3 regions of the Acetobacterium sp. MES1 genome follow, and region 3 is predicted to be linked to each of the others. Evidence: predicted binding sites of a transcription regulator. Region 3 holds the regulator's gene; each other region holds the start of a gene.

What was found. Region 3 encodes HrcA, which represses chaperone genes, less so after heat shock. Its sites were predicted from a motif close to TGTTAGCACTCNNNNNNNNNGAGTGCTAACA; they were not measured.
Region 1: groES (co-chaperone GroES) is a predicted target of HrcA. The motif match lies at 6,867-6,897, and genes of this name have one in related genera.
Region 2: htpG (molecular chaperone HtpG) is a predicted target of HrcA. The motif match lies at 4,933-4,963, and genes of this name have one in related genera.

What each region holds. Positions count from the first base shown of each region.
Region 1 covers NZ_MJUY01000003.1:18,695-29,051, forward strand. Annotated here, with positions in the region: gene BI182_RS00635 (putative manganese-dependent inorganic diphosphatase) at 1-244, shown strand, start outside; gene BI182_RS00640 (FMN-binding protein) at 271-1,101, shown strand; gene BI182_RS00645 (helix-turn-helix domain-containing protein) at 1,231-1,611, shown strand; gene BI182_RS00650 (redox-sensing transcriptional repressor Rex) at 1,788-2,417, opposite strand; gene BI182_RS00655 (ABC-F family ATP-binding cassette domain-containing protein) at 2,566-4,494, shown strand; gene BI182_RS00660 (hypothetical protein) at 4,536-4,769, shown strand; gene groL (chaperonin GroEL) at 4,871-6,502, opposite strand; gene groES (co-chaperone GroES) at 6,533-6,817, opposite strand; gene tsaD (tRNA (adenosine(37)-N6)-threonylcarbamoyltransferase complex transferase subunit TsaD) at 7,054-8,067, opposite strand; gene BI182_RS00680 (TIGR01906 family membrane protein) at 8,101-8,793, opposite strand; gene rimI (ribosomal protein S18-alanine N-acetyltransferase) at 8,786-9,229, opposite strand; gene tsaB (tRNA (adenosine(37)-N6)-threonylcarbamoyltransferase complex dimerization subunit type 1 TsaB) at 9,226-9,912, opposite strand; gene BI182_RS00695 (glycoside hydrolase family 3 C-terminal domain-containing protein) at 10,032-10,357, opposite strand, start outside.
Region 2 covers NZ_MJUY01000023.1:24,863-35,219, reverse strand. Annotated here, with positions in the region: gene BI182_RS08215 (AzlC family ABC transporter permease) at 1-300, shown strand, start outside; gene BI182_RS08210 (branched-chain amino acid transporter permease) at 290-634, shown strand; gene BI182_RS08205 (MORN repeat-containing protein) at 799-1,218, shown strand; gene BI182_RS08200 (TrmB family transcriptional regulator) at 1,409-2,107, shown strand; gene BI182_RS08195 (diaminopimelate decarboxylase) at 2,109-3,362, shown strand; gene BI182_RS08190 (LL-diaminopimelate aminotransferase) at 3,556-4,791, shown strand; gene htpG (molecular chaperone HtpG) at 4,991-6,886, shown strand; gene BI182_RS08180 (ABC-F family ATP-binding cassette domain-containing protein) at 7,441-8,973, shown strand; gene BI182_RS08175 (LuxR C-terminal-related transcriptional regulator) at 9,099-10,357, shown strand, end outside.
Region 3 covers NZ_MJUY01000047.1:167,625-177,981, forward strand. Annotated here, with positions in the region: gene dnaJ (molecular chaperone DnaJ) at 1-864, opposite strand, end outside; gene dnaK (molecular chaperone DnaK) at 1,226-3,052, opposite strand; gene grpE (nucleotide exchange factor GrpE) at 3,187-3,756, opposite strand; gene hrcA (heat-inducible transcriptional repressor HrcA) at 3,765-4,799, opposite strand; gene hemW (radical SAM family heme chaperone HemW) at 4,948-6,117, opposite strand; gene BI182_RS13045 (tyrosine-protein phosphatase) at 6,226-7,338, shown strand; gene BI182_RS13050 (glutamate-5-semialdehyde dehydrogenase) at 7,622-8,917, shown strand; gene BI182_RS13055 (hypothetical protein) at 9,183-9,680, shown strand; gene BI182_RS13060 (hypothetical protein) at 9,769-10,357, opposite strand, start outside.

The DNA of each region.
Region 1 (10,357 bases), on a different contig from region 3:
CAAACTGGATGGGGTTCTGCAGGAAATGAATAAATTGTGTGCAGAAGAAAGCCTGGATCTGGCTATTTTAATGGTTACCGACATTATATTAGGGGGCTCCGAACTAATCATCGCCGGTGAAGCTAAAAATCTCGCCCAGCTGGCTTTTGGCTTTCAACCCGGTGAATTCAGCAAATACATGAATGGTGTTTTTTCCCGAAAAAAACAGATTGTGCCGCCGCTGATGAACGCCTCCTCTTTTTAAAACGAATCCAGATTTTGGTGAAAATGATGCAAAAAAATGAATCCAAAAAATATATCGGACTTCGACTGGTGATTATCTTTCTGGTCTCAGGTTTGCTATCGCTTTTATTGACTGGCTGCGTTGAAAAAGAACTGATCAATGATCCCGCAACTGGTTCAATTTTTTCGGCAGATATTTCTGGCGCCCTGATCGATGGTCAGTATTCCGCAAGCACAAAATATTATGACACTCGGGGCTATGGCCAACAATTGAACCTTTTAATAAAAAACGGCCTAATTACACGGGTAACCTTAAACGAAATCGACAAAAACAAGTCTGATCGCCTGTCTGTCGAGGGTTCTGACAAAACCTGGCCCAATCTGGCTGTGGCAAATTTAAGTGCTCTCTATCTCCGCCTTTATAGCGAATTGCTGATGTCGCAAAATCCTGATGAAACTGACGCTATATCCGGTGCGACACAAACATCCGAAAAATTTATCAGTTTGTCCAAGGCAATTCTGGATCTGGCCAGCAAAGGTGATCATGAACCAATAAAAATTGACACCCTCGATACTTATTCAATCACCAGCAACCCCGACCATGATGGCTATCAGGGATTTCTTCAGGCAACCTTTAACGGATCAACGCTGGTCTCTCTGAGTTACGATGAAATTATAACCGAAGACGGAAAATCAAAACGCAAATCAACTGATCCTCCTGCCAATACGGACTTTAATGCATTATTTGACACAATAACGAAGACTGCTCTTAGCAGTCAGTCTCTGGAAAGTCCATTTCCAGCCAATGAAGCATCTCCAGAAAAAGTCAAATACGGAGAATGTCTACGACTCTTAAGAGAAGCAAGAGCGCCTTTTTGATGCTTTATCCCTTTAAGATTTATTCCTTTAATTCAACCGTAAATCTTGACAAATGTTAAAGACGTGATATAATTACGCTATAGGCAGTGCATTTATGCCAACAATTCTAAACTGAAAGAAGGTGAAAAAATGGAAAACAATACTTTTGGCAGCCGATTAAAAGCGTTGCGGATTTCAAAACGATTAACACAGGAGAATTTTGCCAATCTTTTCTATCTAAATAAAAGCTCTATCTCCAAGTATGAAAAAGATAAAAACTTACCTGAAAACCAATTACTGATAAAAATTGCAGATTTCTTTGAAGTTTCTGTGGACTATTTATTATGTAGAACCGATCAGCCAAAGCTTTTACCAAGCAACCCGAAACCGATGACATGTGAAGAATTTTTGAAATCTTACGTTTTTTCCAACGAAGAAGTGGATTCTTTTTCTTCGTACTTCTCTTTCCCGGAAAGCTATAAGCAAGAGGTTCTGGATTTTATTAATTTTAAGAGCTCCAGTGGGAAGTAAATCAAAAACTACGAAAATCATGTTTAAATAACTTGTTATAAAACAAAAGAAACACAAAGAAAGTGTTTCTTTTTTAATTCACCGATATATCCGCAGTTGTGTTTTCTTTTTTGAGCAAAATATAAAGAGCCTGATTAAAGAAAATCAAACTCTTCCCATACTCTACAACTAATCTTTTACTCACCCAGCAGATAAGTTAACGTGAATAAACTATCTGTAATGTTAACATTCTCAACCACTACATCACTGGGAACATCCAAATCCAATGGGCTAAAATTGAGGATACCTTTCACACCCAGTTCTGTAATCTGGGTTGCAACTTTCTGACCGACTTCCCGGGGCACACACAAAATGGCGATGTCAATTTCATTCGCTTTGACAAATTCATCAAGTTCATCCATATGTTTTACTACTACACTGCCAACGACTGTACCTACAGTCAATGGATCAACATCGAAGACGCCTTTTAAAATCACACCTTCCCGCTTAAATCGTTCGTAGTTTGCGATGGCATGACCCATATTCCCGCCACCAATGATAATACAATTATATTCACTATCAAGACCCAAAATTTCCTTGATAGCCTCCTTTAATTCTCCCACATTATAGCCGTACCCCTGTTGTCCATACCCCCCGAAAGAATTCAAATCCTGTCTAATTTGAGAAGCTGTCAGGCCCATCAGACTTGCTAATTCCCGGGATGATATTTTTTCGATATCATTGAGTTGTAAATCACTTAAATATTGATAATATTTCGGTAACCGTTTTACGACGGTCATTGATACTTTTTTTGAGAAGCGATGCATGATTACTTCTCCTTTCTTTCGGATAGTCAACTAATTATATCAATATGAACCAATTACGTCAAATTATTCATTTTAATTTGCCGTTTTTTTTGATAGAATAGTAAAAGTGAACTCAAATAACTGAACAAAAACGAAAACAGGTGAAATAATGTTAATCAATATCGAAAATTTGCATTTTAGTTATGGCATTCATGAAATTTTTAATAATCTTAATCTATCCATTAATGAAAAAAAACAAATCGGTCTGGTCGGCCGCAATGGTACCGGAAAATCGACGCTGCTTAAGCTGATTACTGGCGAACTGATCCCTGATACCGGACGAATCAGCAAAAAAAACGGACTAACCATCAGCTATTTATCTCAGGAGTCCACAATTGCCGAGAACACAACCCTACTCGAAATGCTCACTGATGTATTTAAACCGCTGATTGACATGGAAAAGCGAATCAAACAAATTGGCGCTGCCATTGCCGACAGCACCGGGGCAGAGCAGGAAAAACTGATACTAGAGTTTGGGGAATTGCAAGAAAGTTTTGCCGAACAACACGGTTATGAATACCCCAGCCGAATTCGGGGTGTCATCAATGGCCTCGGTTTTAAGCCCGAAGATCAAACTAAAGCCTTCTCGATGCTTAGCGGCGGTGAAAAAACCCGTGCTACGTTGGGCCAGATCCTACTTCAGGAACCGGAACTGCTCTTATTGGATGAGCCCACCAACTACCTCGATATCGATGCCCTGCAGTGGTTGGAACAATATCTGAAGAATTACCCCGGTACTTTTGTCATCGTGTCCCATGACCGCTATTTTATCGATAAAGTCTGTACTTCAATTATCGAAGTATCCCAGAAAAACATCAAAGAATATCAAGGCAATTATACCCAGTATGCACTAAAAAAGCGACAGGATATGATGGAACAAAATCATCAGTATCAACAACAACTTAAAGAAATCAAACACCAGCAGGAAGTCATCGACCGGTTCCGGGCTTATAACTCCATCAAAAGCTCAAAACGGGCTTCAAGCCGGGAAAAAGCCCTCAGTAAGATTGAGTTGCTCGACAAGGTCGAAACTGCTCATAACAGCCATTTCAGCTTTGTCCCCCGGGTTAAAAGCGGCAATGACGTTTTGGCGGTGACAGGGATTAAAAAATCCTTTGGCGATCGTCTGCTTTTTCAGAATATGAATTTTGAAATTCATCGCGGTGATAAAATCGGCATCATTGGACCCAATGGTGCCGGAAAAACAACCCTTTTTCGCATTTTGCAGAAAAAGTTGGCCGCCGATGCCGGCGAAATCCGACTGGGTCAGAAGGTCCATATCGGTTATTTCGATCAGGAACATCAGGCTCTGAAGCAATTCTACAATGAAAATCTGCTGGAAGCCCTGTGGGATGTCGATTCGAAACTGACTGAAGGCGAATTGCGCAATATCCTGGCGGCCTTTTTATTTGTCGGCGATGAGGTCTTTAAACCGATTGGCACCCTATCTGGCGGTGAAAAGGCCCGGTTGCTGTTGGCCCGCTTGATGATTTCTCAGTCCAACTTCTTATTGATGGATGAGCCGACCAATCACATTGACATGGACACCAAAGAAATCCTTGAAAATGCCTTGAGCCAATATGAGGGCACCTTACTGTTTATCTCCCATGACCGGTATTTTTTAAATCGAATTTCAACCCAGATCTACCAGTTCTCAGCTGATGGGATGGAAATCCATCTGGGCAACTATGATGACTACTTAAAACAAAAGGCGGATGCTTCCGCCCGGGCAGCTGTTCTGGCCGAAGAGAATAAAACAATTGTAACCAAAACACAGCAGCGAACGGATCGCAAAAAGCAAAAAGAAGAAGAAGCCCGTATTCGGCTCTTGAAGAAGCAGGTTAAGGAAATTGAAGAAACCATACTAGTGACTGAACAGAAAATCGAATCCATTGAAACTGCCATGTGTGCTCCGGATTTCTATGATAACCTGGCTTTGGCAGCTGAGATCAATCTGTCCTATGAAGCACTCAAACAGCAATTATCTGAGTTAACGGATTCCTGGGAAGTCGCCTTACTGGCTCTGGAAACCGAGTAACAATCGTTTAATAAAGCAATAATATATTATTGGAGGAAGAAATGGAACTGACTAAAAATGAAAAAAAGGTATTAAATACCCTGTTTAAAGAAGTGAAAGGAACCACCCGCAACACCATGCTGGTTGCCCTTTATGCTGCCAAACCGATCGATGATGAATCTCCCGATGCCCAAGCCCTGATCACTTTAATCAATGGTCTCATTATCAAACTGGCAGAGCTGGAACAACCGGAGATGGAAGTCCTATTCGCCGGGATCCCCTACAATGTCGACTAAATGCTTCTAAAACCGCAATTAAAAAGGCAGCCTCGCGAGAGACTGCCTTTTTGGTTGCTTATATTAATTATTTTAGTTTATCTACTGATGCAGCCGGAGGCTTACATCATTGGCATTCCGCCCATGCCACCTGGCATTCCGCCCATACCGGCATCTTCGCTTGGAAGATCAGCAACCGCTACTTCAGTGGTTAAGAACATTGCCGAAACACTGGCGGCATTTTGAATCGCTGAACGGGTAACCTTGGTCGGGTCAATAATGCCCGCTTTGAACATATCAACAAATTCGCCTTTAGAAGCATCATAGCCAACGCCAACAGCTTTACCAGCCATTTGTGAAACAATAACCGATCCTTCAAGACCGGCATTTTCAGCAATTTGTCGCATTGGTTCTTCAATCGCCCGACGGATGATACCAGCACCAGTTTTTTCGTCGCCTTCAAGAGTTTCGATTAAGGCATCAACCTTTGGAATCGCATTAATATAAGCGGTACCACCACCGGACACAACGCCTTCTTCAACCGCTGCCCGAGTCGCATTTAAAGCATCTTCGATACGGTATTTGATTTCTTTCAGTTCAGTTTCGGTAGCTGCACCAACTTGGATAACTGCTACACCGCCGGATAATTTAGCCAAACGTTCCTGAAGTTTTTCTTTATCATATTCGGAAGAAGTTTCTGGAATCTGCGCTTTGATCTGACGGATTCGTTCTTCAACAGCCTCTTTATTTCCGCTACCTTCAACAATAATGGTATCTTCTTTGTCAACTTTTACCTGACGGGCACGGCCTAATTGTTCAATGGTTGTGGTTTTTAATTCTAAGCCTAATTCGTCCGAGATCACTTCTCCGCCAGTTAATGCGGCAATATCAGCCAGCATCGCTTTACGACGATCGCCAAAGCCAGGAGCTTTTACTGCGACACAGTTAAAGGTTCCCCGTAATTTATTAACAACCAATGTTGCCAATGCTTCGCCTTCAACATCTTCAGCAATAATTAACAGCTTACTGCCAGTTTGAACAATTTGTTCCAAAACTGGTAAAATTTCCTGAATATTGGAGATTTTTTTGTCAGTGATTAAGATATAGGGATTATCCAGGATGGCAACCATTTTTTCGGTGTCAGTTACCATATACGCTGATAAGTAGCCCCGGTCAAATTGCATCCCTTCAGTAAACTCTAACTCGGTACCCATACCTTTGCCTTCTTCAACGGTGATAACTCCGTCATCACCGACTTTATCCATCGCTTCGGAAATCAGTTTTCCAATTTCGGCATCGGCTGCCGAAATGGATGCAACCTGAGCGATTGCTTCTTTGCTTTCAATTTTTTTACTGTTTGCTTTTAATTCTTCGACAACAGTCGCAACTGCTTTTTCAATCCCTTTTTTAAGAACCATTGGGTTTGCACCGGCAACAACGTTACGGTTACCTTCACGAACAATTGCCTGAGCCAATAAAGTAGCTGTGGTTGTTCCGTCCCCTGCGACGTCATTTGTTTTAGTAGCAACTTCTTTAACCAGCTGCGCACCCATGTTTTCAAAGGCATCTTCCAGCTCAATTTCTTTGGCAATGGTTACCCCATCATTGGTGATGGTTGGTGAACCGTATGATTTAGCTAAAATAACATTTCTTCCTTTTGGTCCTAATGTCACCTTAACAGTATTTGCTAATTTATCTACACCAGTGATCAGAGATGCTCTGGCGTCTTCACGAAATTTAATCTCTTTAGCCATATTATTTTCCTCCTGTTTTTCTAAATTTTATTATTCTACAATTGCTAAAATATCAGCCTGACGGATGATTAAAAACTCTTCATCGCCAATTTTTACTTCATTGCCGGAATATTTGGAATAGATAACTTCATCATCTACCTTAACATCCAATGGCACCTTTTTACCATCGATAATTTCGCCAGTTCCGACAGCCACTACTTTACCCTGCTGTGGTTTTTCCTGGGCTGATCCTGGTAAAACAATTCCACCAACAGTTTTTACTTCTTCAGCTTTAACTTTAATTACTACTTTGTCACCTAAAGGTCTTAAACTCATTTTTTCCTCCATTTGATTATATTGGGTACGCTGTACCTTTTATTTCATTTATTAGCACTCATTCATCTTGAGTGCTAATAGTATTTTAAATGATTTGCAGATTGATTGCAAGTATTTTTTCCCTTTTCGTTCATCTTAATTTTTTTTAAGATTGTTTTAATTTTTAAAGAGGGTACACTTCTCTTTATATAAACGTGTCTACCCTTTTGTCGACAGGCCGTATTTCCTGTCTGCCTTTATTGACGGGTTCCGATTTTTAAACCCGGAATGCCATTGAGACTCAGGTCGCTCTCTTCCCCATTGATATAATTATAGTAAGCCATCGAACCGATCATAGCGGCGTTATCGGTACAGAGAATAGGATCTGGATAGTACAAGGTCATGCCCGCATCAGCGGCTGCCTGTCCCATCATTTTTCGCAGCAACGAATTACAGGACACCCCGCCCGCCATGCAGATACTCTTCATGCCAATACTGTTGGCACAGGCAATGGTTTTGCTGACCAGCACCTCGATAACGGCCAGCTGAAACGATGCGGCCACATCATCGGGATTGACCGCCTCATTTTTCATTTTCTTGCCGTTGAGGTAATTGAGCACCGCCGATTTCAAACCGCTGAAGCTAAAATTATACTCAGTTTTATCCAGCATCACTCGGGGAAAAGCGATCGCCTCGGGGTTGCCATTTTTGGCCGCAGCATCAATGGCCGGACCGCCGGGATAACCCAATCCCAAAACCCGGGATATTTTGTCAAAGGCTTCTCCCGCCGCATCATCGATGGTTCGGCCCAGCACCTTGAAAGTCTGGTAATCTTCCACCAGGACCAGATGACTGTGGCCGCCGGATACCACCAATGTCAAAAAGGGCGGTGTAAGCTCCGGAAACTGCAAAAAATTAGCGGCGATATGGCCTTCAATATGGTGTACACCGATCAGCGGTTTCCCGAGACTGTAAGCCATTGCTTTGGCCGTAGAGAGACCAATCAGCAGCGCCCCCACCAGACCGGGACCATTGGTCACGGCAATGGCGTCCATCTCGGCCAGGGAAAGCTTACTTTCGGCCAGGGCTTCGTCAATGATATAGGGCAGTTTAGTGACATGGTTGCGGGAGGCAATCTCTGGTACCACACCCCCATATTTCTGATGAATATCAATCTGGGAATAAATCCGGTTGGTCAATATGTTCCGGCCATCTTCAACAATGGCCACGGATGTTTCGTCACAGGATGTCTCAATACTAAGAATTTTCATGTTTACCTCGATTAGAATTTCTCGTTATTTATTTTATATGTTTTTCTTTTTCAAAACCAGCCCCGTTCCCAGGGTGATGAGTCCCAGGGGTACCAGAATATAGATGACCATTCGGCCGATCATGGCGAAGAAGAAGGGCTCGGGGACAATCCAGATCAGTCGGTCGGTGGAAGGATCCATAATCCATAAGTCGTTGGAAAAAAATAACTGATGGAAGAGGATAAAGGTGTTATTGAAATTAAAAATAAAACTCGCACCAACAATTAGCAAGATCACCAAAAACGTGGCCGATCCATAGAACAAGGCCTTGATAATGGCCTGGCGATCGTATTTTAACAGCACCAGAAAAGCGATCAGCGCCAGAATCAGAGCGGCGTCCCGAAGACCGAGAAAGAAAAGCAACAAGTCTCTGACATCGTCCATATGGGTGATTTCTTTGTCATTAAAAATTGAAACACTGTCGACAACGTTTTTGGCACTTCCAATGGCTAAACGGGCTTGGATGTCAAAATCCTTCCGGTCGCCCTTGAGGTAGCTGATGATTTCATCGACCACCAGTTCCATATCTGGGGGATAGATACCAGTGTTATCAGTGACCTGATTTTTTTCCATCTGATCCATGTAAAACGCTTTGTCAAACACCGCTGCTTCAATGCCGCTGATAAAAATAATAACCGGAAAAAGGATTCCCAGCAACACTGTAACTATTTTGATGGTTTTATTCAAGTTTGTACCTCCACATGATGATTCCGTCCATTCCCGTGCCATAGTAATCTTTGCGTCGTCCTTGCCGGGTAAATTGGTTTTTCAGATAAAAATTGATAGCCGGCTGATTATCCGCCCTGACCTCCAGTGTCATCGCCACACAACCTTGCTCCAGTGCCAGGGCCAGCATTGCATTGATAATATTTTGCCCCACCCCGGTCTGGCGATAGGCTTCCAGTACTGCGATATTGGTAATGTGGGCTTCATCAATCACCTGCCAGAAGCCACCAAAACCAATAATTTCGCCATCTAATTCAGCGACAATATAATTGGAGAGGATATTGTTAGTTTCTGCCTTATAGGAATCCTCGGTCCAATTGTGTGAAAAGCAGGCCTGATCCACCTTAAAAACGCCGGGGACATCCCGGGACTCCATCAGTCGATAATGGATCATCATTTTTTATGCTCTTCGGCGTAGGAAGGCCGAATATAAAAGGGTTCCACTTCCCGATAATGGCTGGTCGCCCCCTTTAAGGCCCGCTTAAGGACCAGGGCAGCGGCTGACGAGGCCCGGTTCATGTTGAGATAATTGGGAACGATCCGGGCGGTAGGAATCGCTCCCTGCAGGATTTGTGAAAAGCGGGGTAAGCCATCACCCAAGAAATAGATGGTCTCTTTTCGCCCTTGTAAAAAAGTAATGAGCTCGTCAATTTCCATCACCGCATCGGCCAGATCCTGAACCAGTTGGCCGTCTTCAAAATGAAAAACACCAGTATAGGTCTGGTTACGCTGGGCATCCAGAATCGGACAGATCAGACCATTGGCAAAGGGAATATTCATGGCCAGGCTTTCCAGGGTGGATACTCCCACCACCGGTTTATTCAGAGCCTGAGCAAAGCCCTTGACGGTCGCCATACCAATGCGCAAGCCGGTAAAGGAACCGGGGCCGGAGACAATGCCGAAAACATCAATATCCTGAATCGAAAGACCCCCATCACTGAGCAAATGATCGATGGCTATCATCAGTTTTTCGGAATGTTTTTTTTGATGATTGATAATCATTTCGCCGACTAGTTTTTCTTCATTTAATATGGCAACCGTTGCCACAATAGTGGATGTATCAATGGTGAGTGTATTCATCTTTTGCTTTCCTTCTTAATTATTATTTGCTGAACTATTTTAAAATAATACCCCAGCCCGACAAAGAGAAGGTACCGATTTTAGATTGTAACAAATCGGTACGCTTTTTCTTAATCATCTTACTTCTTTTTTAGCTTTGCCAGTACTTTGAGATCCCGATCGATATCCTTAAGCTTTTCGTCGGAAAAAAAGTCATCGGGCAGTAATTTCTGAGCCTTATCAAAGCAGATTCCCATTTTGATGGCCATTTGCAGATAGTCACTTTCAAAAGTTTCGTCACCAAAATAATTTCGGAGAATCTGCATAACATCCTCATCCTCGACCAGATCCCGAACTTTAGAATGGATACAGAGGTACTCTTCCTCATTACCACCGAAAAGACTTTTGAAAAAACCCTTTTTCTTTTCGGTACAATTAACCAACTTTTCGAAGGTAATCCCTTCCA
Region 2 (10,357 bases), on a different contig from region 3:
TTGATCCCCTATGATCTGACTGGAATCGAATTTTCTGCGACGGCTTTTTTTATTACCGTCTGCATGAATCAGTGGAAGTCGATGAATTCACACTGGCCAGCTCTTACCGGGTTAATCAGCGCCGTGGTATTTTATACTATTCTGGGCCCCAATCAGTTTATTTTGCCAGCCTTAACCCTCAGTGTGCTGGTGCTGATTATGATGAAACCGAGATTAACAGCTGGACAAAAAATGCAACCGGTAAAAGAGTGTAAGCCAGCGTCAATTGACGGGGAAGAGGAGATCATCTATGAATACTAACTGGATCAGCACCATCGAAGCATTGGCAGTGGTAGCGCTGGTAACGATTTTTACCCGAGCACTGCCGTTCCTGTTTTTTGGCGGCAAAAAAAAATTACCAGATACGGTCAGCTATCTGGGAACGGTTTTACCGGCAGCAATCATGATTATATTGGTGGTTTTTTGTTTGCGAAATACGATTTTGACTGCTTATCCCTATGGATTAGCAGAGCTATTAAGTGTGGCTGCGGTGATTATTGTTCATTGCCTCAGAAATAATGTTTTTTTAAGCATTGCTGCCGGAACGGGACTGTATATGGTATTAATTCGAACGCTGTTTTTGATCGGCAGCTGACTGCTTGGGTGACTTCATCTATTTGGTTGATCAGAAAAATGTGTAAATTATTACCCAACGAGCCGTTTTAATATTTATTAACTGCTCTCGATGCGATATAATGAAATCATAATTCTTGATTAGCTGAGACAGCAGAAAAGGATGCAAAAAAATAGGGGGAACAAATGAGCACAAAGATGATTTCAAGATTAGTTACGTTATTAATGGTGTCAGGTCTGCTGTTGATAACCAGTGGTTGCGTTCGCACCCATACTTTTGGTGGTGGCGTCTATACCGGAGAATGGAAAAATGGCATGCCGAACGGTTACGGCAAGTTTGAGTATTCTGAGAATGTGATCTATGAAGGCGAATGGAAGGATGGCAAGCTGCATGGCCAGGGGACAGCCACTGGATATGAGGGAACAAAATTTCAGGGCGAATGGAAGTATGGCAAGCTGGATGGTTACGGAACCAAGACGGATCAGGGCAACACCTATGTGGGGGAGTTTAAAGAAGGCATGATGCATGGAAAAGGTACGCTGACCATGGCTGACGGAACCATCTATGCGGGCACCTTTGCCAACGATCAATATGTTGGGCCTTAAAAATAAACGAACCGAGTTAACTGCATGAATTTTACATGCAGTTTTTTTATAATCATTCTTGACAGCTAAACAAAACTAGTGTAGACTTACTAAGTAGGAACACTATATATTACACACGTTAAAAAACGGAACTGGTGATTAAAGTGTTATGGTAAAAGTGCCAACAGACTAGTAATAAGGACTGATGATTATGGAAATAGTTGAACGATTGACACAATTTGGGCTGACCCGCCATGAGGCGGTGATTTATTTAACCCTGCTGTCCGAAGGCGATTTGAACGGGTATGAGGTGGCCAAGACGACCGGTATCTCAAGATCCAATGCCTATACCTCGCTGGCGTCCCTGGTGGAAAAAGGGGGGGCTTACGTGATCGAGGAAGCAACCATCCGTTATACCCCGGTAGCTATTTCTGAATTCTGTGACAATAAGATTCGAAAGCTCCAGGCTGCCAGGCAGGAGCTGATTGATACCATTCCCCGCAAACGGGATGCGGTGGAAGGTTATATCACCATCAAAGGAGAAGGGAATATCCTTAATAAACTGCGCAATATGATTCTGGAAGCCCGGGAGCGGGTATACATTTCGGTACCCGGTCAGATTCTGGAAACCGTAACCCCGGATATAAAAGCAGCGATTGACCGGGGTATCAAGATGGTGATCATCACTAATGGTAGCTGGGAGCTGGCAGGAACGATTATCCATCGTTCCGATCAACCGCTCCAGCAGATTCGGCTGATTGCCGATTCCACCAATGTCCTTACCGGAGATATCAATAATGGCGAGTATTCCACCTGCCTTTATTCCCGGAAACAGAATCTGGTGGATTTGTTTAAAGACGCCATGAAAAATGAAATAAAGCTGATTGAAATGACGAAAGGAAATCAATAATATGAAAAAAACGTTTGTTAACAAAGAAAAGTTAGAAGCAATTGTCAAACAATACCCAACTCCATTCCATCTGTATGATGAAAAAGGTATCCGCGAAAATGTTCGTAACCTCCAGGAGGCATTTTCCTGGAATAAGGGTTATAAAGAATACTTTGCCGTCAAAGCGACGCCCAACCCGACTATTTTGCAGATATTAAAAGAAGAAGGCTGTGGGGTTGACTGCTCATCCTATACGGAACTGATGATGTCAGATACAGTTGGTTTTGCTGGTGAGGATATCATGTTTACCTCCAATGTGACGCCTCGGGAAGATTTTGTTTTAGCACGAAAGCTTAATGCCCTGATTACCCTGGATGATATTACCCATATTGACTTTCTGGAAGAGGTGGCAGGACTGCCGGAAACGATCAGCTGCCGCTTTAATCCCGGTGGCGACTTTGTTATCGATAACGCCATTATGGATACTCCCCAGGTGGCTAAATATGGTTTCACCCGGGAACAGATGTCAGAAGGATTTGCGATCTTAAAAGATAAAGGCGTTAAGCATTTTGGAATTCATGCTTTTTTAGCCAGCAACACCATTGCCAATGAATACTATCCGGCTTTGGCCCGGATTCTGTTTCAGACGGCGGTGGAGCTGAATCAGGAAACGGGGGCTCACATTGCCTTTATCAACCTGTCCGGTGGGGTTGGGATTCCCTATCTGCCCGATCAGCAACCCACCGATATTTATGAAGTCGGCCGGGGCGTTCAAAAAGCCTTTGAAGAAATACTGGTACCGGCTGGCATGGGCGATATTGCCATCTACACTGAACTCGGCCGTTTTGTACTGGGACCATTTGGTCATCTGATTACCACTGCCCTCCATGAAAAACATACCCACAAAGAATATATTGGTCTTGATGCCTGTGCGGCCAACCTGATGCGACCGGCCATGTATGGGGCCTATCATCACATCACCGTGATGGGTAAGGAAGATGCCCCCTTGGATCACGTTTACGATGTCACCGGGGGCTTATGTGAAAATAACGACAAGTTCGCCATCGACCGCAAGCTTCCTAAAATTGATATCGGTGATCTGGTGGTTCTTCACGATACTGGGGCCCACGGTTTTGCCATGGGCTACAACTACAACGGCAAGCTGCGTTCTGCAGAAGTACTGCTAAAAGAAGATGGCAGCACCGAACTGATCCGTCGGGCTGAAACCCCAGCGGACTATTTCGCCACCCTGGATTTTTCCAAGTGGAAAAAGTAGTTTTAAATAGTAACACTAATATTAAAAAAACTGAGTACCTAAAAATGTTACATCATGTTGTATGCATCAGGGCGAACAGGTCATTGACCTGTTCGATCCTGCAGCATACAACAGATTAACATTTGTCGGTACGGTTCTTTCAAGAGGACTTTATTAAATTATCAAGAGACGATAACGAAAGGAAAAAAATAAAATGGCATTAATTAATGAAAATTATCTAAAACTACCTGGATCCTACCTATTTTCAGAAATCGCACGACGGGTGGAAGCTTATAAAGCGGCCAATCCGGAGGCAAACATCATTCGATTGGGGATTGGTGATGTGACGAAACCGCTACCCGAAGCAGTCATCACCGGCTTACATAGCGCAGTTGACGAAATGGCCAGCGAAAAGACATTTAAGGGCTATGGCCCAGAACAGGGCTATGATTTCCTGCTGGAAAAAATTATCGAGTTTGATTTTAAAGCCCGGGGCGTTGAACTGGCGGTGGACGAAATCTTTGTCAGTGACGGTTCCAAAAGCGACACTGCCAATTTTCAGGAAATCTTCAGTCAGAATACCAGAATTGCTATCACCGATCCGGTATACCCGGTCTATGTCGACAGCAACGTTATGGCTGGTCGCAGTGGTACCTTAGGGGCCGATGGCAAATGGAGCGACATGGTCTACATTCCCTGTACCGCTGAAAATGGCTTTGTTCCCCAATTACCAACCGAAAAGGTGGATCTGATCTATCTTTGTTTTCCCAATAACCCGACTGGCACCACCATTAATAAAACCGAACTGAAAAAGTGGGTGGATTATGCCAAAGCTAACCAGGCCATTATTCTGTATGACGCAGCTTATGAAGCCTATATTCAGGAAGATGATGTCCCTCATAGTATCTATGAGATCGAAGGTGCCAAAGCGGTTGCCATTGAATTCCGTAGCTTCTCAAAAAATGCTGGCTTCACCGGAACCCGTTGCTCCTATGTGGTGGTGCCCAAAGAAGTGATGGGCTACACTGAAGCCGGGGAGCCGGTTGAAATCAATAAACTATGGAACCGTCGCCACTGTACTAAATTCAATGGTGTGCCCTACATCATTCAAAAAGGCGCTGAAGCGGTGTATACCGAAGCCGGTCAAGCGCAGATTAAGGCTCTGGTGGCATACTATATGAATAACGCCAAGATGATCCGTGAAGGGGTTGCCAGTACTGGCATTGAAGTTTTTGGCGGTGTCAATGCTCCCTATATCTGGCTGAAAACGCCAGAGGGCATGGATTCATGGAGCTTCTTTGACAAACTCCTCACCGAGGTCAACATTGTCGGAACTCCTGGGGTGGGCTTTGGTCCCAGCGGTGAAGGCTATTTCCGACTAACCGCTTTCGGCAGCAAAGAAAACACTGAAGAAGCGATCCGACGTTTCACCACCGAATTTAAATTATAAGATCCTGCTAAACAAAAGATACCCGGCAACAATGCTTGTCCGGGTATTTTTTATGGGAATAGTTACTTACCCCAAAGCAGTCATTCAGCCTTAAAAAATCATTAAAAGTGTTGACACTTTTAATAAAGTTACTTACAATGTTGTTAGCACTCTTTCAGAAAGAGTGCTAACAATATACAAAATGAAGAAGAGGTATGTTATGGAAAAGAAGCAGTTTAAATCAGAATCCAAACGTCTGATGGATTTGATGATCAATTCGATTTATACCAATAAAGAAATTTTTCTCCGAGAATTGATATCAAATGCATCGGATGCCATCGACAAGGTTTACTACAAAACATTAACCGACAAAGATAAAACCTTTAATAAAGACGACTACTATATCCGGATTCATCCCGACAAGGACAACCGCACCCTGACCATTGAAGACACCGGGATCGGGATGACCGAAGCAGAACTGGACGATAATCTGGGGACCATTGCCAAAAGCGGCTCCAGCGATTTCAAAAGCGAACAGGAAATGGAAGAAGACTTTGACATCATCGGTCAGTTTGGGGTCGGTTTCTATTCGGCTTTTATGGTGGCTGATAAGGTTATCGTGGAAACCAGGGCGGTTGATTCCGAGCAGTCTTATTTATGGGTTTCAGAAGGGGCTGACGGTTATACCATCGAACCGGGAACCCGCAAAACCCATGGTTCTAAAATTACCCTGCATCTCAAAGAAAATACCGAAGACAACAACTACGATGATTATCTGGAGCCCTACCGGATTCGTCATTTAGTGGAACATTACTCCAACTTTATCCGCTACCCCATTAAAATGGTGGTTGAAAACAGCCGCATTAAAGAAGAAACCAAAGAAAGCGACAAGCCGGAATATGAAACCTATCTGTCGGATGATGTGCTAAACTCAATGATCCCGATCTGGCGCAAAAATAAAAATGAATTAACTGATGAAGACTACAACAATTTTTATCATGACAAACGACTGGGCTTTGATGCTCCGCTGGCCCATGTTCACCTAAGCATTGAAGGGGCTATGAGCTACAAGGCGATTCTGTATATTCCCGGCCAGGCACCATTTGATTACTACACCCGGGACTATGAAAAAGGTCTGGAGCTTTATTCCAATGGCGTGCTGATTATGGAAAAATGCAGTGAGCTGCTGCCGGATTACTTCAGCTTTGTCAAAGGGGTAGTAGATTCGGAAGATATTTCCCTGAATATTTCCCGGGAAATGCTCCAGCAGGATCGTCAGCTGCGTCTGATCAGCCGTAAAATCGATTCCCGAATCTCCGAAGAACTGAAGAAAATGCAGGAAAACGATCGGGAAACCTATGAAAAATTCTTTAAAGCCTTTGGTAATCAGATCAAAGTGGGAACCTATGATAAATGGGGTCAGGACAAGGAAAAACTTCAGGACTTCCTGCTCTTCTATTCATCCAAAGAAGGCAAGATGGTGACCCTCAAGGAATACGTGGAGCGGATGCCGGAAGACCAGAAATACATCTACTACGCCACCGGTTCATCGGTCAGTCAGCTGGAAAAACTGCCTCAGGTTTCGATCATCAAGGACAAAGATTATGAGATCCTCTATTTAACCGAAACCATTGATGAGTTTGTTACCCAGACTTTAAGACAATACGGAGAAAAAGAATTCCGTTCCGTATCCAGCCAGAATCTGGGCCTGGAAGCGCCGGATGAAGATCAGAAAGACGAAGCAGAGCAGACTTCCGAAGTGGATGAAAAACTGCTGGCAAAAATGAAAGAACTGATTGGTGATGAGGTAGTCAAGGTAAAAACCACCGCTCATTTAAAAGATGACGTGGCTTATCTTTCCACCGAAGGGGATCTGTCCATTGAAATGGAAATGACCTTAAACACTATGCCTCAGGGCGGCGATGTGAAAGCCAAAAAAGTCCTGGAAATCAACAAAAACCATCCGGTTTATGAAAAACTGAAAGCTTTCTATGAAACCGATGATGCCCAGTTTGCCCTATACACCGAACTGCTTTATAATCAGGCCCGCCTGATTGCTGGCTTGCCACTGGACGATGTGGTGGCCTTTACCAAAAATATCAGCAAGCTGATGTAGATATAATCACAATACTTTCAGAAAACCAGTGTCGTTTAAGATGAATGGCGCTGGTTTTTTCTGCCATTTGACAAGTCCAGGCAATTTTGCTACACTAATAACAGTAACTGAAAGGTATGAGATGATGATTTTAACAATTGAAGCAGCTCTGACAATGGGATTATCGATGAGACATTGTTTAGAGCCTAAAGATAAAGTGTAAAACTTTTATTCTCATCGGTCTAAGCGCTTGATAGGATAGCAGTTTACTAGAGTTTATTGGCAAACTCCCGTACCGACCAATTGTTAATCTGTTGTTTCCTGCAGACTCGGACAGGCTATCGCCGTGTCCGCTCTGATGCAAACAACATGATATAACAATTGTCGGTACTACGTTATTTGTTTGATTATAGGCTATAGCATGCTATACTTTGTTTTACTGCGCCTAAACCGATAGCCATACAAAAAGTTTTAAGGCCATAACGCAATGCTCGTTATGGCCTTTTATAATGACAGAGAGTCAGTATAAGGGTGACTCTCTGTTTTTATTTTGTGAATTTTTAAAGGAGAAAAAAATGGGACTATTGGACGTTATCAATTTATCACATTCGTTTGGTGATAAAATTTTATATCAAGAGGCTTCCTTTGAACTGTTCAAAGGTGAGCACATGGGGATTGTCGGACGCAATGGTACTGGCAAGACCACTTTGTTAAATACCTTAATTGGTGAAATCATTCCCGATGGTGGGGAGATTCGCTGGCAAAAGGGTATTAAGGTCGGATATCTGGATCAGCATGCCCAGATTGATCAGGATATTACGGTGTTTGACTATCTGAAAACATCGTTTCATGAGCTCTACGAAACCGAAGCCCAGTTGACCAGAATTTATGAAAACATGGCTACCGACTGTAGTGAAAAAACCATGAACCGGGCCGCAGATCTGCAGAGCCTACTGGAAAACTCGGGCTTTTACGAACTGGAAAGCCGTGTTTTAAAAATTGCTGACGGTTTGGGAATTACCGCTTTGGGGATGGACACCATTCTGGAGACGCTCAGCGGCGGGCAGCGGGCCAAGGTCATTCTGGCCAAGCTGCTGCTGGAAGAACCCAATGTGCTGCTGCTGGATGAACCCACCAACTTTCTGGACAAGGAGCATGTGACCTGGCTCACCGATTATTTAAAAACCTATGAGGGCACCTTTCTGGTGATCTCCCATGACTTTGATTTCCTGGACAAGATTACCACCTGTGTCTGTGACATCGAATTCTGCACCATTAAAAAATACAGCGGTAATATTTCAAAGTTCATTGAGCTGAAAGGTCTCAGACGGGAAAGTTATATCCGGGAATTTGAGGCCCAGAAAAAAGAGATCAAGAAATTTGAAGACTATATTTCCAAAAACAAAGCCCGGGCTGCCACCGCCAGTATGGCCAAAAGCCGGCAGAAGCAATTGGATAAAATTGATCGGCTGCCACCACCGGAACTGGTGCCCAAACCCAATTTCCGCTTTAACGCATTGCACATTTCGGCCCAACGTTCTTTGAGTGCCAAAGATCTGGAAATTGGCTATGATTATCCGCTGCTATCTAAACTTAATTTTAAAATCGAGTCAGGTCAGAAAACCGTGATTACCGGGTTTAACGGGATTGGCAAATCCACCCTGCTTAAAACCCTGATCAAGCAGATCCCGGCGATTGTCGGCAAATTTAAATTTGCCGACAATATCAAGGTCGCCTATTTTGAACAGGATCTCAACTGGGATAATCCCACCCTGACCCCCATTCAGGTGGTCTCCGATGCTTATCCCAAACTGTCTCAGAGTCAGTTGCGGCGCTATCTGGCCCAGTGTGGTTTAAAGGCCAAAAGTATGCTTCAGAGCGTCGACACCCTTAGCGGTGGGGAACAGGCCAAGGTTAAAATCTGCATCCTGATGCTGACACCGGCCAATTTTTTAATCCTTGATGAGCCGACCAACCACCTCGATGCCGATGCCAAAGAGGTGTTAAAAAAAGAGCTGATCAAATGGACTGGCAGTCTGATTCTGGTCTCCCATGAATCCTCTTTTTATGAGGACTGGGCTGATGCGATCATCAATATAGAAGGTTAATGCCAATAATAAACGATGTCCTCAAAAAAAACTTAACAGATGTAAAAAATCCGGCTATAATAAATTAATCGGTAGTTATAATTTGCCTGATCGAAAATAAAATCACACAATGAAATGAGACATTCGTGAAAATACAATTTTTACAGCGAGAACGCATCAATAAAATATTGGCCAATCTTTTTGATTATCCGTTGACCATCGTCGAAGCGCCCATGGGTTACGGAAAAACAACGGCAGTCCGGAATTTTCTTAAAGCAGCGGGGCATCAGCCGATCTGGATCACATTTCAGCCGGAGACGGGGTTTATTGATTATTACTGGCACAAATTTGCCACCGCAGTTAGCCGGATCGATCAAGCCAGTGGCGAGACCCTGAAACAGCTGGGCTTTCCGGTGGATGTCCCGCAGATGGATCAGGTAATTTCGGTGCTGTCGGACATGGTTAGTGATGAGAAAATTATTCTGGTGTTGGATGACTATCACTTGACCAATAGCGAACCGCTGAATCGCCTGGTGGCGCTGATTGTTTCGGAGGGGATCGAAAATTTTACTCTGATCCTGATCACCCGCAATACGGTTCATTTAAACAGCGCCGAACTGGTGGCCAAAGGATATTGTCAATTGATCAATCAGGATCTGCTCAAATTCACCGAGGCAGAAGTCCGGGATTATTGCCTGATGATGATGGACACCATTTCTGAAAAAGATGTACAGCAAGTAAACGACTATGCCGGCGGCTGGATAACCCTGACCTATATGCTGCTGCTTGGACTGGAGCAGGGGATTCCAGTGGGAATGAATATGACCATTGAAGAGCTGATCAATCAAACCATTTTTTCCGGTTATGACAACACCATCCAGGATTTTCTGATTCAACTGTCGGTGATGGACGCCTTTACCGAAGAACAGGCCCGGTTTATTACCAGCGAAGCCAAGGCTGGCGTGATTCTTGGTCATCTGAAAAAGGAAAACTCCTTTATTTATTTTGATGAGATCAATAAAAGCTATCAGATTCATCATGTGCTGCTGGATTTTTTGCGAACCAGACAGCGGTTTTCCCCAGAACAACGACAGATGGTGTATTATCGGTTGGGGGAATGGTATCTGATCCACCAGGAGTTTCCCAAAGCTTATCGTTATTTTTATCAGGCCGGCGCCGATCGGCGCATCCTTGAGCATTTAAATAATCCCGAAAATATCCGCAATGAGTTGGCTGAATTTGATGGCGCCGGGGAGCTGTTTGCCAAAACCCCGATCGCAGTGCTGCATCAATACCCGCTGGCCTATTTGCAGCATATTCTGGTTTCGCTGCTGCGGGGAAATGACGAAACGGCGGCGGTCTGCTGCCAACAGCTGGCCGAATTGGAGCAGTATTTTACCGCTTT
Region 3 (10,357 bases):
CGCCTGGGCATAGGTAATGGGCAGTTCATAATAAACATCGTCGTCGCTGCGTTTAAATAAGGGGTCTTCCCGAACGCTTATATACACCAGCAGATCACCGGCACTGCCGTGGTTTGGCCCGGCGTTGCCCTGACCTCGCAGTGGCAGAATTGAACCGTCATAGACACCAGCGGGAATTTTGATGCTAATGGTGCGTTCTTTGGATTCAAGTCCGGAACCATGACAGGTGGGACACGGTTTATCAATGATTTTGCCTTCACCATGACACTTGTCACAAGTGTGAACCTGTTGAACTGTTCCAAATGGCGTCTGCTGTCTGACATAAACCTGACCCGAACCGCCACATTGGTCACAGGTTTTTGAAGTCGATCCTTTTTCAGCACCAGAACCGCCGCAACTTCCACATTCTTCATTACGTTTAATCTTAATTTTCTTTTCGATGCCAAAAACGGCTTCATGGAAAGACAGATTAATACTGATCTTCATGTCAGAGCCCCGGTTGGAACGTCGACCACCACGGCCGCCGCTAAACCCACCGCCGCCGCCAAAGGCGCTGAAAATATCGCCAAAGATATCCTCAAAACCACCAAAACCACCGGAAAATCCGCCGCCACCGCCGCCAAAACCAGCATTGGGATCAACCCCGGCGTGACCATATTGATCATAGCGGGCTTTCTTATCGGCATCACTTAGAATTTCATAGGCTTCATTGGCTTCCTTGAACTTTTCTTCAGCTTCAGCATTCCCCGGATTTTTGTCCGGATGGAACTCCATGGCTTTTTTTCGGTATGCTTTTTTTATCTCATCCGGACTGGAGTCTTTACCGACCCCCAGCACCTCGTAGTAATCTCTTTTTTCACTCATAAATACTCTCACCTCTTTTGAATCCTAAACACCAACTAAACAACTACTTATTATACCTTTTTGAACAGCAGAGTTAAAGTCTTTTTTCGTGAAGCGCCTCTTTCAGCCACCTGCAAATCATGGTCCGTAGGGGCGATCCTCGATCGCCCGCACATAAACGTCAGTTTCTTGATCCACGCTCCAGGCGATCACGGATCGCCCCTACAATTGCCTCCACGAAACTTTTCAAAACGCTCACCCACATTTTGAGCCGTTTGCAGGCAGTAGCCAACTGCAGGCGCGCTTGCGCTTGGCTCGTTGCCTCCACGAAAAAGAGTGGCAGCCTTGGCTGCCACTGGTTTTTGCCGGTTTCTGGCAATTCTTACTCTTTAACTTCCTCATATTCAGCATCCACAACATCGTCATCACCCTGATCTGTAGTTTCCTGTTCGTCAGGTGCCTGTTGTGCAGCAGCTTGCTCATACATTTTTTGAGCTAATGGGTAGAAGGATTCATTTAATGCTTCGGTTGCCTTTGTGATGGCTTCCACATCATCCCCTTCACTGGCTGTTTTCAGCTCCGCAATGGCGGCTTCAACCTTGGCCTTATCTTCATCTGAAACCTTGCCTTCCATTTCCTTGAGGGACTGTTCGGTTTGATAGATTGTGGAATCGGCAATATTTTTAGCTTCAATCAAAGCTTTAACTTTTTTATCTTCTTCAGCGTGTTGTTCTGCTTCTTTAACTGCTTTATCAATTTCTTCGTCACTCATGTTGGTGGTCGATTTGATAACAACATTTTGAGATTTACCGGTTCCCATGTCTTTAGCGGACACATTGACAATACCATTGGCATCAATATCAAAGGTTACTTCAATTTGTGGAATTCCCCGTCTTGCTGCTGGAATCCCGGTTAATTGGAAGCGACCCAATGTCTTGTTATCCTTGGACATTTCTCGTTCACCCTGTAAAACATGGATGTCAACAGCCGTTTGATTGTCTGCTGCAGTTGAGAATGTCTGACTTTTCTTGGTCGGAATCGTGGTGTTTCTATCGATCAACCGGGTGAATACTCCACCTAATGTTTCAATTCCCAGAGATAATGGGGTGACATCAAGCAGTAATACATCATGAACTTCGCCAGCTAATACCCCCGCTTGAATTGCCGCTCCGATGGCTACACATTCATCCGGGTTAATCCCTTTGTAAGCTTCTTCACCGGTAATGTTTTTAACGGCATCCTGTACGGATGGGGTTCGGGTCGAGCCACCAACTAAAATTACCTTATCCAATTCATTTTTAGAAAGGCCGGCATCTTTCATGGCTTTTTCAACCGGTCCAATGGTGCTCTTAACCAGATCTGAGGTCAGCTCATCAAATTTTGCCCGGGTCAGGGATAATTCCAAATGCTGTGGACCTTCTGCCGTGGCGGTGATAAAGGGTAGATTAATGTCTGATTTCATAACCGTCGATAATTCAATTTTGGCCTTTTCTGCTGCTTCTTTAAGTCGCTGCAGCGCCATTTTGTCATTTTTAAGATCAATTCCATGGCTTTTCTTAAATTCAGAAGCCATCCAATCAATGATCTTCTGATCGAAATCATCACCACCCAGGTGATTGTTTCCATTGGTTGCTTTAACTTCGAAAACGCCATCCCCCAGTTCCAGAATGGATACGTCAAATGTTCCGCCACCCAAGTCATAGACCATAATTTTGTCATTGGCATCTTTATCCAAACCATAAGCCAGCGCTGCTGCGGTTGGTTCATTGATTATTCGCAGTACTTCCAGACCAGCAATCCGTCCGGCATCTTTGGTCGCCTGTCTTTGGGCATCACTGAAGTAGGCAGGTACGGTGATAACCGCTTTACTGACAGTTTCACCCAAATACGCTTCGGCATCCGCTTTAAGCTTTTGCAGAATCATGGCTGAAATTTCCTGAGGGGTATAACTTTTGTCATCGACGGTTACTTTACGGTCGGTGCCCATATCCCGTTTAATTGACGAAATGGTGCGATCCGGATTGGTAACTGCCTGTCGTTTGGCAACCTGTCCCACCAGTCGCTCACCATCTTTGGCAAAAGCAACAACCGATGGGGTCGTTCTATTTCCTTCAGCATTAGGGATTACGACGGCTTCACCGCCTTCTAATACGGCTACACAAGAGTTTGTGGTTCCTAAGTCAATCCCGATAATTTTTTCTTTACTCATATCTATTTCCTCCTGAATTGTTTACTATTTTTTAAATAAAAACTCGTTTCTGGTGATAAGACCAGCGAATTTTTGATTCTTTATGATTCTATTGCTAATTATAATTTCATTTTTTAATGCAAGCTGCTGCAATGCTACTTGCTGCAAACCTTAACCATGGCTGGCCGGATTACCTTGCCCTTGAACTTATAACCTTTCTGGAATACGTCCATGATCTCCTGGTCTTCTTTTTCTTCGTCCTCACCAACAGCAACGCCATGGTGAAGATTGGGATCAAAAGGACCTTCGCAGATAATTTCTTCCAGTCCTTCTTCTTTGAGAACATCCTTAAGCTGCTTAAAAACCATTTCCAGTCCATCAATATAACCCTTGGCTTCCTCGCTGGCATCGGTTAAGGCGGCTTCCGCCCGCTCCAGATTATCCATTACCGGCAACAGCTTGGTAGCAAAGTTCTCTGATGCAAATTGATACATTTCTGTTTTTTCTTTTTGACTTCGCTTTTTGAAATTCTCAAAATCAGCCTGAAGTCTGATCAGGCGATTCAAGACGGCCTCATCCTCCTTTACAATCTCCTTTAGGACCTCTTCAGGAGATGTCTCTGCTGTTTCTTCTGCTGCCTCATCGGCTACTGTTTCTGCTTCATCTAAAAGCGCTTCTTCCGTTTCTTCTACGGTTTCTGTTTTAATTTCCTCTTCTTTTATCATCTAATCACCTATTTCATTAATAAATTTGAGATATGTAAATTTAACTCATTGCGGATATAGTTAAGAACCGATGACACATTATCATAGTTCATCCGGGTGGGTCCGATGACGCCAAAGGCGCCCATCATTTCGCCATCCAACTCGTAGGTAGAAGTAATAATGCTGAAGTCTTTAAGATTTTCATTGTCATTTTCACTGCCTATTTTTATCCGAATGACCTGGTTGCCATCCTTGGATGCCATCATTTCTGAGAGCACCTGCTTTTCCTGAACAATATTGATCAATTGCTTAATTTTATTGACGTCGCTGAACTCCGGATAATTAAATAGATTGGTTAATCCGGTGGAGTGAACCTCCGAAGCGTCCTCCATCAAGGCTTTTTTTAGATGCGGGATAATCTCATGGATCAATTTACTTTCCGCTGGGGACAATTCCTGAATCTGATCGATTAAATCCGAGCTCATCTCACTGAGGACGGTGTTTTTAAGAAATCCATTAATCACATTGGAAAGCTTCAGCGCCAGGATGGTATCAACCTCCTGAGAAAGGGTTACCTCAATATTTTTGGCCATCCCCTCCTGAGTCACTACTACCATAAGTACCCTGTTTTTAATTAAAGAAACAATTTGGACATGCTTACAGTTAAAATTTGTAACTCGAGGCGCCAGAACAACTGCTGTATAGTTGGTTAGCTGCGACAAAACCTGAGCAGTATGCGACATCGTCGGTCCCAGTTCAGTGGTATGATCCAGAAAACCGCGATGAATATCCGTCCGGATCATCTTCTCAAGTTTTTGGATCTCCATAATTTCATCAACGTAATAACGATAGGCTTGCTGGGTTGGAATCCGTCCCGAAGAGGTATGGGGTTGAACCAGAAAACCCAGTTCTTCAAGATCAGCCATCTCATTTCGAATGGTGGCCGGACTGATACCCAAATTACATCTTTTTGAAAGCGTCCGGGAGCCAACCGGCTCGGCGGTATTGATGTAATCACGGATGATCACTTCTAATATTTTCTTTTTACGTGCGTTAAGTTCCATGATTCACCTCGTTATTAGCACTCGCAATAATTGAGTGCTAACATCTGAGTTAAATATAACACCCTACCCCTACTTTGTCAACTAGTTTCTATAATGGCTTACTCACTTTTTAAAGTTTTCTTAAGTTATTTTTTCGACCTGATTGCATCTAGACAAAAGCCATAAATACCTGATTTCCAAAGTCCTGCCCCCTGGATGTCAACTTCAAAACCGTCCCGTCCCATACCAGTAATCTGGCGGTGATCAACGACTGGATAACATCGCCAAACGGGACAAAATAGCTTTCTCCGAAACGGGCGCAAAAATCATCCTCCCGAATCCCTCTCAGTTTGCGTAATCCCAAAAACATCCACTCACGCATTTGCTCCTCCGGCGTCATCGCCGGTTCAAAAATTGCCGGTGATTTGTCCGCCTTGAGCAATTGGCAATACTCATTAAGTTCATTACTGTTTCCATAACGTTGGCCATTAAAATAACCATGGGCCCCCAGTCCAAAACCCAGATAAGGCACCAATTCCCAATATTTTACATTATGACGACTCTCATATCCAGGTTGGCAGAAGCTGGATATTTCATAATGCAAAAATCCCTGTTCTTTTAGGAAACCATCTACGGCCCAGTGCATTTCCCGTTCTTCATCTTCATCCGGCAGCTCCAGCTGACCCGACTCCACCCAGTTGGCCATCGGTGTTCCCGACTCCAAAATCAGGCTGTAACAGGAAAGGTGGGTGGGGGCATAATTTATTACCGCTTGTACGGTTTCCATCACATCGGTGATCTTTTGTCCTGGCAAGCCCACCATTACATCAACGCTGTAATTATTGAATCCTGCTTCTTTTAAGAGCTCCATCGCTTTGATAAAATCGGCTTGACTGTGAACCCGACCAAGGATTTTTAGCAGAAAATCCTGCCAGGCCTGCAGCCCCACGCTGGCCCGATTGATCCCCGCCTTTTTGTAGCGTCTGGCTTTATCGGCAGTCAGCGTCCCGGGATTGATTTCAATGGTGATTTCGGCGTCGTCCTTTACCTGAAATACTTCGTTTAACAGCAAAAGAGTTGCTTCAATGTGTCTGACATCAACCGCAGAAGGTGTTCCCCCACCAAAATAGATGGTATCCACTGCTGGCAACGCAAATTTTTTATTTTCTTCGATAAATTTTCTAATTTCCTTATGCAAGGCTGCAAAATAATCTCTGATTACTGCCTCACTCTGACGAGAGAATGACGAAAAATCACAATAAGCACATTTTTTGAGACAAAACGGAATATGACAGTAAATTCCCAGACCCGGGCCATCAGTAACACTTAACGTATTCATACTTAACTCCTCACATTTTAGGACTTTTTGATTAAGTTTATGCTATAATCATAACATATAATGAATCAAAAAACAGATCCTATGGAAGTCACAGAAAGGAAATCATCAATGAAAAAAACGACCACCCTTGCCATAATTGCTGGCGCAGCTGCTGCTATCCCCGCTTATTTTCTGGTTAGCAAACGAATCCGGAAAAAACAGTCACCCCCATCTACCACCTGGTCTGAAGCACTCACTAAAGAAACGATTCTCAACGAACCCCTGTCTGAAAATTTGCCTCCAGTAAGTATGACAACGACCGAATCCGCTCATCCTGATAAACCGGGTAAAACCACCTCCGCTGAGGTTACTCCTGTTTCCAAGTCCGAACCACAAAAATCCACCTATCCGGGGTTGATTGCCCCCAATGGTCGGATCTTATATAATTTCAAAGATGAAAACAATCTGATTTTTTGTGAAGAAACCCAGTTGAGCAAACGTCTGATCCAACTGGAAAATTCCATCAACATTCGGGATATCGGCGGCTACACGGGAATCGATGGTCGCAAAATCAAGTGGCGAAAAGTGATCCGTAGTGAAGAGCTGGCCCACCTTTCCGATAAGGATGTCGACTATTTTTCGGCCCTACGCCTTAAACATGTCTTTGATTTCAGAAATGAATCCAAATCAAAGCGTCAGGCTGATCGGTTGCCCAAAAATACGGAATACCATCTGCTGCCAATTTTCACCAGTGCAGATATGGGCCTGGATCATCAGGATTTCACCCAACCGGGCGTAATTGATGCATTTATGCGCCATATTTACAAAATCCAGACCGAAGATCGGGCCCAGTGCTTTGCCGAAGTGCTCAAATACCTAACCGAACCATCGGAATACCCAATTCTTTATCATTGCACCAACGGTAAAGATCGTACCGGTTTTATGACTTATCTGATTCTGAGCATTTTAGGCGTTAGTGAAGATGTGATCCTGTCTGACTATACGCTGACGAATCTGACCTTCGACGAGAGTTTTAACCTGCTGGGTAACATTATGTCCGAGGAACTGGGTATTGAAAATTATCACCTCTGGGAATTTTATGGTGTCAAACCCGAGTGGTTAAAGATTTCGATGGACTATGTCAACACCAATTTCGGAAATGTGGAAACCTATTTAATGGAAAAAACTGATTTACGAGAGAAAGATTTTAAGAAGATTCGAGAGAATTTATTGGCAAAATAAAGGCCGTCATTGGGGTGGCTTACCCACCCCAACGAAGAAAACAATAACTCTGTTAACACATATAATGTCACACATCATAGTGTAGGGGCGAATCGCATTCGCCCGGAACGTTGGTCAATATACAAACGTCCCTTCGGCGGGTAAAACCCGCCTCTACGAATCCATATTTACAGTTTATTAAAATACGACTATCACACATTAGTTTGTAGGAGCGATCCGTGATGACCAAGGGGTCAGACCCTCGCCCTAAAAACCCAATCCCAAAATTTAGGAGGAAATGCCAATGCAAATGGAACAATGCGGAAAAATCGCCCGGGAGGCGGGCATCCTGTTAGCAGCCACCGACGGTCAGCTGCGAAATGCCGGGCTGCTGGCCATTGCCAACGCTCTGGAAGAAAACAAAGAAGCACTTGCAGTTGCCAATCAAGTCGATATGAAACGCTCTCAGGAAGAAAACCTGGGTGCCCCCCTGCTTAAACGTCTGACCTTCGATATTGCAAAGATCAATGACGTAATCCAGGGAATCCACAGCCTGATGGAGCTGACCGATCCCCTGGGAGCTACCAAGTTGTCAACCGAGCTGGATGAAGGTCTGGATCTCTATAAGGTCACCTGCCCGATTGGGGTCATTGGGGTTATCTTCGAATCCCGACCCGATGCTTTTGTTCAGATTTCCACCCTCTGCCTGAAAAGCGGCAATGCGGTACTCTTAAAAGGCGGCCGTGAAGCCCTGGAAACCAATCGACTGCTTGCTAAAATTATCAATCAAGCCACCGCTTCTGTGGGTCTGCCAAAGGACTGGCTCCAAAATCTGGAGACCCGGGAAGACGTCACTGCCATGCTGGCATTGGATCACTACATTGATCTGATTATTCCCCGGGGCTCCAACAGCTTTGTTCAATATATTATGAACAACTCCAACATTCCGGTAATGGGCCACGCCGACGGCATCTGCCATGTTTATGTTCATGAAGATGCCGATCTTACCCAGGCCGTTGCGATCATTGTCGATTCTAAAACCCAGTACGTGGCTGCCTGCAATACCCTGGAAACCCTGCTGGTCAGCGAAAAAATCGCCCCTGCTCTGTTGCCGCAACTTAAAGCGGCACTGGAGGCCAAAAATGTTCATATTAAGGGGGATGCTGCCACTCAGGCGATCATTGCCGTCGAGGCAGCTACCGAAATCGACTGGAAAACCGAATACCTGGATTACATCCTGTCAATTAAAATTGTACCCGATCTGAAAACGGCCATTAACCATATCAACACCTATAGTTCCGGCCACACCGATGTGATTCTGACCACTACCGAAACTACGGCCCAAACCTTTATGACCCTGGTGGATTCAGCCGGTGTTTTTTGGAACTGTTCCACCCGCTTCAGTGACGGCTTCCGTTTCGGCTTCGGCGCCGAGGTGGGGATCAGCACCAGTAAACTCCATGCTCGGGGCCCGGTTGGCCTGGAGGGACTGCTCAGCTATAAATACAAACTACTGGGTCATGGTCAATGCGTAGCTGATTATGCCAGCGGCAAAAGCCAGTTTACCCATGTGGCCAGGGACAGTAGCTGTCCGATTTAGCCGCAAATTTAACAACCGGTATGACAAACGAAACGTTGCCATGACATGCCCCAACATCTAAAAATAAAATAGATAATTGCGAAATGAAAAAAATCGAACAATGATTGCTTTGAGTGCAGTTTCCACAAACAATTTTGTAACGTGTAGGCGAACAGTTCAGCGAACTGTCCGCCGTACAGTGTAAAAATTGTTTCGTGCGAAACTGGGCGCAAAGCTCACGGCAGTTTAGCAATTACCTAAAATATAAAATAAAGAGAGGTCTATTATGAAATCAAAAAAACTGTTGTTGTTTCCCTTGATTCTTGTTTCTCTCACGGTTCTTCTTTTTACTGGCTGCACCCCTGCCGCCGAAAAAAAGGATGATTCCAAAACCGAACTGCCCAACCCGATGGTGGAGCAGGCCTCAAGTGAGGCAATTAAGGATGCGATCGGCTTTACCTTCGAAACCCTACCGGCCGGTATCACGGATGTGAAATACTTCACTATCTCTGATGACATTGCCCAGGCCAATTTTACCCTGGGTGGTGTCAACTACACGGTTCGTAAGGGTGATGTGATGATCGACAACATTGCGGGTGTTTACACCGAATTCCAGAGCGGCGAAACCAAAGCAAACGCTTCCGGGATTCCGGTTCTCTACCAGACCAACCCCGATGGCATGGGCTTAGCCACCTGGAAAACTGATAAATACACCTATTCCGTTTATTGCGAAACCGGGTTTGATCTGGCGGGGATGGAAGTTGTGGTGAATGGGGTATCGTGAATCAGAAATTTAAAAAGACAGATTTGAAGCTGAATCAGCTTCAAATCTGTCTTTTATCGATGTTTTGCTATTGATTGGAATAGTTCGACTACTTGTTTATAAATAAATCAATATTCTTGGTCGTTGCTGCTTCAGATCCATCAACCGGTGTAATCGTGAAACTGACTGATGCGGTTGTTGCACCAGCATCAGTGATCAGCCCGGTAACTGGATTAATGACGGCTGTTCCGTTATCGATTCGGGTGAAACTGATTTTATAGCGGGTTTTGTCAAAACCTGCGGCGGAAATCAGTTCATTAGCTCGAGTGAGAATATTATCGCCAACCTTGCGTACCCCAAAATAGTAGGAATCAAGTCTGGAATTAGCAGCCACATAGGCGGCCGAATAGGTCAGGTTTTTCTGGGCACTGAGAATTTTGGCCGTTGCTGCATTGACTGCTTCCTGGGTACTGTCACCATCTACTTTATTGGTATCAACGATGGTCTGATAAGTAGCCCAAGTTTTTTCAGTATAATCGACTGCTTTTACTTTAGCCAAAGCTTCATTATAAGCACTGAGATCTGCGGCGTGAATAAGCAGCTCATGTTGGATGGCTATCAATGTCTGGGTATAGCCGTCCACCACACTTTGCGAATAGCTTTTTAAAAGATCTGCTTCAAGATCTGCAATTGAAATT